2 regions of the Protofrankia sp. CiP3 genome follow, and region 1 is predicted to be linked to the other one. Evidence: riboswitches for the same ligand, from Rfam matches in the RefSeq annotation. Region 1 holds a riboswitch; the other holds the start of a gene.
The links. A riboswitch is a leader RNA that binds a small molecule or an ion and turns the genes downstream of it on or off. The one in region 1 is predicted to bind cyclic di-AMP.
Positions count from the first base shown of each region.

Region 1 (4,157 bases):
CGGTCCCCCCCGCGTCGTGTCCCCTCCGCGTCCCCTCCAACAGGGACAAGGGTAGCGAGTACTAGGCATGGTGAGCCATCTGATATCGCTTTTGACCGAATAGTCATGAGCAGATCGGGCCAGCGTATCGCTGTGCCTGAGGAGCCCGCGGACGCGCCGTATCGGATAAGCGACCAGCGACCCAGGCCAGCTACCCCCGGTAGCGCCGGAACGGACCCGCCCGCGATACCGACGACACTGGAACTCAACCGCCGCCCCGCCCCGATCAGGAACATCGCGATCGGGAACATCGCGACAGCACCGGCAGTCCAGCCGTGGTGCCCGCTCCCGCACGCCCAGGGGCAAACGTCCGCATCCGTCGGACAAACCGGGCCACAAGCCGGGCCAGAGTGCCAAAGCCCTGGTAGAGGGCATCAACACAGGCACGTGTCCGGCCGTGACGCCGTTGGAGACGGGGCCCGCCAGACCTCGGCGCGGTAACATGACCGACTACGGCGCCAGCGGTCGCGGCCAGCACGATCCCGGACGTGGGCGCACTGTGCGACATGTCCGTGCGCGGGTCTGCCGCGAGCAGGCCGGCAACGAACAGGATCGTGTCACCAGGCAGCCAGAAATCGATATCGATGAGGACGCCGCTGTCGACGAATACGAGCGTGAAGATGCCAGCATAGAGCGCCGCGCCGGACGGGCCATCCACACTCACGGATCCCAGCCCGCCCCGATGACCCGCTCATCATACTCATCGTGCGGCTTCCCGCCCATGATTGCCGAACAAATCAGTTCATTACCAACCGGACAGACACGCAACCCCGACTGCTCACAGGAGCCAGACCCATGCCCATCGCCACCCCGGACGTCTACGCGCAGATGCTTGACCGGGCCAAGACCGAGGCGTTCGCCTACCCGGCGATCAACGTTACTTCGTCCGAAACCCTGAACGCCGCGCTGAAGGGCTTCGCCGATGCCGGCAGTGACGGCATCGTACAGGTTTCCACCGGTGGCGCCGATTTCCTCTCCGGCACCAGGGTGAAGAACATGGTCCTCGGCGCCCAGGCGCTCGCCGAGTTCGCCCATCATGTCGCAAAGGCCTACCCGGTCAATATCGCCCTGCACACCGATCACTGCCCGGCGGACAAACTCGACACTTATCTGCGTCCGCTGCTCGCGATCTCCAAGGAACGGGTTCTCAGCGAAGGAAGGCCCCCCCTCTTCCAGTCACACATGTGGGACGGCTCGGTGGTCGAACTCGAGGAAAATCTCAAGATTGCCGACGCTCTCCTGATTGAATGCCACCAGGCTGAGATCGTCCTGGAAGTGGAGATCGGCGTCGTCGGCGGTGAGGAGGATGGGGTCGTCGGCGCGATCGACGAGAAGCTCTACACCACACCAGCGGATATGTGGCGAACCGCCGAGGTTCTCGGCACCGGCGAACGGGGTCGCTACATGCTCGCCGCAACCTTCGGAAACGTACACGGTGTGTACAAGCCGGGCAACGTGAAACTCCGTCCAAGCATCCTTCGGGACGGACAGCAGTATGTCGCGCGACAGCTCGGGCTGCCAGCCGATACCAAGCCGTTCGACCTGGTGTTTCACGGCGGTAGCGGCTCCGACCCGGCCGAAATCCGCGAAGCGCTGGACTACGGCGTTGTGAAGATGAATGTGGACACCGACACTCAGTACGCGTTCACTCGGCCGATCGTCGACCATATTTTCAAGAATTATGACGGAGTGCTGAAAGTTGACGGCGAGGTCGGTGTGAAGAAACAGTACGACCCACGCAGCTACGGCAAGGCGGCCGAGAGCGGCATGGCCGCCCGCGTCGTGCGGGCCTGCGAGGACCTGCGCTCCGCCGGGCGTTCGCTCACCGGCTGAGCCGGCCGGCTCACCGGCCGGAGGACGCGCGAGCATCGCTTTTCGCGCATCCTCCGGCCGCCACCGGATCCTCGTACCCAACCAGACCGGTCCGTGCGGCCCTGCCCTTCCCCGTCGTAGAACCTGTTTTGAATCACAGCCGTCGACCGCCCGGACAGAAGATTCAAAACAGGTTCCCCCAGAATGCATCGGACGATATCGTGTGAACGTCCGCTATGACTGCTGGGAACCTGAATTCGATGCGGTGCCGCGGGCTACGCAAACAACCTGTCCGGGTGCACGCGGTATTACTCGGGCCAGCTGCGGCACGGTGGCCGCCCCACCGCTGCCCGTGGTTTCCGTCGCTGGAAAGTGCTGAGCGCGCGCCTGCGTGCGTTAGCAGCCGATCTCGAGATACGGCAAGGGCGCCCAGCCCGATGTGCGCATAGTCACGAAGCGCATTCACGACTTGTTCAGCCACCAGCGATGCTGGTTATGGTCTGCGCCGTGCCCGTCGATACGGCGGGGACACGTCGGGCGGCACGCCGAATCCTGCCCGCGCCCGACGAAAACCAAACTTGCGGCAGGAACGGGGGACCCACTTCCGGGCGTCGATACCAGGCGTCCTCGGGGTGAAGCCGCGAAAGCGGCCGGGCAGTCCCAGCCCGAACCCGACAGCTCACCTCGCAGGCGTGGGGAAGGGCATTACCAATATGTCCCGTACAAGTTCTCGCGGCCGACATCGCGGAATTCGCCGGGCCCGGGTCCGTACCCGAGCCATGGTGCTGACCCCGGCCCTGCTCGCGGCGATCAGTGGTGGCATCGCGATGTCACAACCGGCCAGCGCCGCCACCACGTGGGAGGGGCTTCGCCAGTGCGAGTCCGGCGGTGACTACACGGCCAACACCGGCAACGGCTATTACGGCGCATACCAGTTCTCGCTGAGCACCTGGCAGAGCCTGGGCTACACCGGACTGCCCAGCAGCGCCTCCCCGAGCACCCAGGACGAGGCCGCGCTCAAGCTCGCCACCCAATCCGGCTTCGGCCAGTGGCCCGTCTGCGGCCGGGGCATGGGCGCCGGCCAACTCGGGGCTGGCGCCAGCTCGTCAGGCAGCGGCTCATCATCAAACAGCACCGGCACCGGCTCGTCGGGCACCAGCTCGTCGGGCGCCAGCTCGTCGGGCGCCAGCTCGTCGGGCGCCAGCTCGTCAAGTCCAGGCAGCGCCACCGCCAGCAGCGCCAGTCCAGACAGCACCGGTTCGTCGGACAGCAGCTCGTGGCAGGCACGCTCATACGGCAGAAGCGGTTCCTCGCGTTGGGCATGGCGCGCGGCGGACGCGGCCACTCCGTCGACCGCTGTCGCTTCCGCTGCCACGCCCTTCACGACCGATCTGGTCGACCAGGTGCGACCGGACGTGCGGTCATGGCAGCGGCAGATGAACGGTCTTGGTTACAACATCCAGATTGATGGTCAGTACGGACCGGAGTCGGCTGGTGCGGCGAGCCATCTCCAGGCTGACAAGGGCCTGACGGTGGACGGAATCTGCGGACCGCAAACCTGGACGGCCACCTTCAGCTGAGCCTGAACCGAACGGCTACCGCCTGACGGCTACGAAACTGATATAGACCCCGCACACGACGAGTCGGGCTGGCCACACCAAAGTGACAACAAACACAACAGATAAACACCATAACGACCAGCCCGATTACTCGTCGTTACAAAAACCCAACACAAGCAACCCTCCGGCGGAGCTTTCCCAATCGCCAGGTACAGTTCTCAGTTTGGCCCACATAGTTCATTCGGGGGATGTAGGCCAGATCCATGTAGTTCATCCGACACCCCGATTTGCTTCGAAAGAGCCAGGCTCGCTAGAGTCCTCCCCACTCGCCAGATCGGCGAGGCCGCGCGAACGGACGCCGAATCCCGTCCCCGTCCGCCGTGGCAGGACCTACCGCGAAGCCGCCAGGACGGGATCGGGGGAACCACATCCGGATACCGAGACGCCGGTGTCCTTGGGGTGAAGCCAACGACGCGCATGGGCGTCACCGGCCGGGCATGTTCCCAGCCCGAACCCGACAGCTCACCTCGTAGGCGACGGGAAGGACCGACCCACATGCCGTCTGTTGGCAGGCACCGCGCCCCGCAACAGTCGTCCACCGCAGTCAAGGTCCTGCGCACCACTGGTGCTGTCACAGCACTCGTGGGCAGTGGTCTCGCCGTCGCGGCCAGCCCAGCGAGCGCCGCGACCGCCGACGACTTCGCCAAACTCCGCCAGTGCGAGTCCGGTAACAACTATCACATCAAT
Region 1 covers NZ_CAKJTM010000001.1:114,690-118,846, reverse strand. The annotation lists gene MJ797_RS00525 (hypothetical protein) at 266-703, opposite strand; gene fbaA (class II fructose-bisphosphate aldolase) at 835-1,872, shown strand; cyclic di-AMP (ydaO/yuaA leader) riboswitch at 2,385-2,559, shown strand; gene MJ797_RS26900 (transglycosylase family protein) at 2,565-3,431, shown strand; cyclic di-AMP (ydaO/yuaA leader) riboswitch at 3,801-3,959, shown strand; gene MJ797_RS00500 (transglycosylase family protein) at 3,966-4,157, shown strand, end outside.

Region 2 (4,157 bases), on a different contig from region 1:
AGCCCTGCGCAGCCGGCTGGAAGCGCACCCGGAAATGCTCCGCCACGGACCGTCGGCTGTCCTCCACGCTATCTGCGACCAGATTGTCGACGATTACCTGGCAGTTACCGAGAAGATCGAAATCGACATCGACGCCGCCGAGGGCTCGGTCTTTCACCGATCGATTCCGCCCGATGCCAGTAAAGTTTACCAGCTCAAACGTGAGGTGCTTGAGCTCAAGCACGCTGTCACGCCACTCGCCGCTCCGCTGCGAGCGCTCACCGAACCGGACGTCGGCGGGATTGCCCCGCGCATCCAGGAATACTTCCGTGACGTGGCCGACCACCTCGAACAGGTCACCGAGCGAATAGCTCGATTCGACGAGCTGCTGTCGTCAATTATTCAGGCGACCCTGACGCAGGTGGCCATCGCACAAAACGAGGACATGCGCCGCATCAGCGCCTGGGTCGCCATCGCCGCGGTTCCGACAGCGGTTGCCGCCATTTACGGGATGAATTTCGAGCACATGCCCGAACTGCGGCAGCCGTGGGGATATCCCGCTGCTCTCTGCCTGATGGCGGCAATCTGCTTCACCCTGCACCGAGCCTTCAAACGGAATGGCTGGCTGTAGCCTTGTACCGCGGTACGCTCAGATATCAACTGACAGCATGATGGACGCTCGTGAATATTGCTGCCGGCTTTCGCGGCCGGTAGCAGAAGGCTGCGATCATTATTTTTGCGTGGCTGACGCCCCAAAACCGGCCGAACTCATGTTTCGTGGTGCCCCGTGTACAAAAATCGATCAGAGTGTTGAAAACACCACATACCAGGCAAATTATCCACCGAGATGGCCGCGCCGCGAAGCCCCCACCGGACGCGGTGGCCTCCGTTCGAACCAGCACAACCGGAACAACGCGGTGCCACAGGCCGGGCCCGGGCCATGGGAATTACCACGGCGCAGCCCCGCCGGCCCGGCTGGGATACCGCCCGTCAGGACTATACCGTGCCCAGCAGGACCGCACCGCAGCTTCGTTCGATAGCTATTTCATACTAGGAAGAACGACATATCACCCGACAGTGGGATTCACGGAGACCACGCTGTCGGCTACCGTAATCGCCTGTGTCAGGCCTTCGTGCGGGAGTTCACTGTCAACTGCCGTCCCAGCCGCAGGCTAGCGGCAGCGTACGGTTACAATCCGTTCTCAGTCGCAACGCGGGCGTGAGTGGCGATGACGAGGCCCTCCGCCGCATCCACACCATCACCTGTGACGTCGATCACGACATCCGCGACATCCACGACATCCGCGACGCGATCCGATGACCCAGCCGACATACCCGGTCCGTAGCGATCTTATCGCCGAGCTGGCGACAAGACTGGAGCAGCTCGATCAGATCCTTGGACGGCTGGAGGATGCCGAGCGGCAGGCCGCCGACGCCAGCGAGCGCCTGATGCGCACCCGGCGGTGGCAGGAGGAGACGGTCCGCGCGATCCAGGACGAGCGAGCGCAGATGCGCACCCATCAGCGGGCACTGGACGATCTCGCGGATCGCGCGCAGGCGGCCGTCGAGGCCCTGTCCGGCCAGTACCGCTCCCTGCCCCCAGAGATTCACGAACTCGCGGTCGAACTGCACGTCCTGCAGACCGCGGGCCTGCTCTCCCGCCGCGACACCCGCGCCCGGCGCCGCTGACACCGACCCGTCCCAGGCCGCGGGCATCCTCTCTCACAGCGGATTTCGGAGCGGGAAATCCCATGACGGCTGGCACAGTGCGTAATCTAGCGAGATTATTCATTAAGACAATTTTCGCTACTACATGTCAGCGATATATAGCTGTCGGCACTCAAGCACCCCCCCGTCGCCAGACCATCACCGCTATGGCGTAATGTCATCTTCCGCATCCTGTGGGTCATGGCATGGCAAGCCTCCGTCCAGGCGACCTGCCGCAGTGGCCAGCAGATCAAGATAGAGCGGCGAGTGATCGGCAAGGAGGATGGGAGGAACCGATATGGTCACTTCTGCGAGTACTCGCCGTAGTTGTGAGGGACTAGTATTTGCTGGCACCATCCTTTTGAACTAGTCTCGCGCCGACGTCACGACAACACCGGGCCGAACGCCGAATCCTGCCCACGGCCCCGGTGTCCCCTCCGAGTCGTCACCAGGGCAGGAGCGGGGGACCCATCCTCCACCGGCTGGCACCGAGCCACGGTGCCGACCTAGGGGTGAAGTGAGTCGTGTGCTGGTCGCACGGCCCACCGGGCAGCCCAGCCCGAACCCGACAGCTCACCTCGCAGGCGAACGGGAAGGATCACAGTCTTGTCTGCGCCCGATGTGCAGCTTGATCCGGCAACATGGCCATGTTCGTCGCCGACGGCGTCGCTGTCCTCGCTGCGACCTCAGGCCGAGACGCCTGGGCGTCCAGCCCGCGGCAGGCACCGTGCGCCCGCTCCGCCGTCGGCCCCCGGTCGCGTCCGGGCACGTGCCGCGGTCGCGGCGATGACAACCGGCACGGTTGCGGTGTCAGGCGTCGCGCTGGCCGGCTGCGCCCCGACCGACTCAGGGATGGACGAGACTTCGGTCAGTTCCCGGATCACCCTTGGCTCTCAGTTCGGAAGCCAGGCGTCACTCGCCGGTCTGCGCACGTCCGTTATCAACCCGGCCACCTCGGTTGGCCCGGGGTCCATCACCAGCCATGTGATCGATCAGGCTGACCTGCACCCCAAGTCGGGTGTCGCGCTCAGGGTTACTAATCCGGACGTGTCAGTACAGGCCGACCAGCCCATTGACATGGGCTTCTCCCTCGAGGACGGGACGACCCACGCGCCGTTGTCGAACCAGCTCATCAAAATTCAGGTAAAGCTGCCTGACGGCTGGGCAACATTCAAGCACCTGTATACCAACGAGCAGGGCTTTGCAAGCTACACTGCCAAGGTCCTCACCACCACACAGATCACTGCTATCTTCGACGGAACGGATGCCCTGCAGTCGGCTCGCTCCTCGAACGTTGGTACTATGACGGTGGTGCCCAGTTCGGTCCCAGCGCCTCCGGTGCAGGCCGCCAGCTCGGCCGCCGCTGCCGCACTTCGGGTATCCACCCCCGATACAGCGGATGCTACGATGCCAGTCGGCTCGCTCGGTGAAAGAGCCGTCTATCTGGCCGCGCAGCAAGCCGGCAAGCCTTATGTGTATGGTGCGGAGGGCCCCTACTCCTTCGACTGTTCCGGCCTGGTTCAGTATGTTTTCAAACAGCTCGGCCGCAGTCTCCCCCGCACCGCGGAAGAACAGTACGAAGCCACGGTCCATGTGTCGCAGTACAATAAGCAGGTCGGCGACCTCATCTTCTTTGGTACGCCGGGAAACATCTACCACATCGGCATCTATGCCGGCGGTGGCAAGATGTGGGCGGCACCAAAGTCCGGTGAAGTCGTTTCGCTCAGGGATATCTACACCACGTCATACTCAGTCGGCCGGGTCAGTTAGCGGCCAGCGGCCTCGCTCATTGACTCTTTCATCTCACTGATATGACTGACGCAGGCAGCCTCTGAAAAACATATAGCGGGTTCCGCGTATCCTCCCCCTCCGGTTACGCGTGAACCTCACCGCCAGGTCGGTGTTGTCGATATAAACACCGATCTGGCGGCCCCAAACCACAACTGGATGTCTCCAAAGACTTCCGCTGGTCGGATCGAGCCAACCCCCCCGGCTCGCAACGCCCGGCGGAACGCGGGCTTCCCCGGCCTTTCGCACTGAACCCCCCCCACAGTGCGCTTGGCCGGCGGAGGTCCTGGGCTCCCGCTGGTCGGCCGTGCCACCCCCCCCCGGCCAAGCCGGCCGGCGGGAGCCTTCTCAACGACAGCCGACGAGGCAGGTCGAGGATTGATCCGCAAATTGCTGGGATCTCCAGCTCGCTCCAGACCGAGGGCCACGCGAAAACACCATCATCGCGTGGCCCTCGGCGACCACTTAGCCCTTGATGTCCTTTGAGAATTTCCACAGCTCGCTGGTCGTGGCTTCGTTCCATTTCCGCCCTGGCGCAAGAGTCACTGGCTTGACATGGACCCGTGCAGGACACGCGGGCGGCCCGACCGTGTTCACCGTCCCGACCGCCGTAAACAGTGGTTGCTGGGCGGGGTCGAGCGGGCCGCAGGCCACCGTGAGCGCGAGGCGACCGCCCTCTCCCG
Region 2 covers NZ_CAKJTM010000005.1:91,264-95,420, forward strand. The annotation lists gene corA (magnesium/cobalt transporter CorA) at 1-610, shown strand, start outside; gene MJ797_RS03275 (hypothetical protein) at 1,297-1,668, shown strand; cyclic di-AMP (ydaO/yuaA leader) riboswitch at 2,117-2,287, shown strand; gene MJ797_RS03280 (C40 family peptidase) at 2,473-3,456, shown strand; gene MJ797_RS03285 (plasmid partitioning protein) at 3,940-4,157, opposite strand, start outside.
Region 2: another riboswitch for cyclic di-AMP. It lies ahead of MJ797_RS03280 (C40 family peptidase); the one in region 1 lies ahead of MJ797_RS26900 (transglycosylase family protein).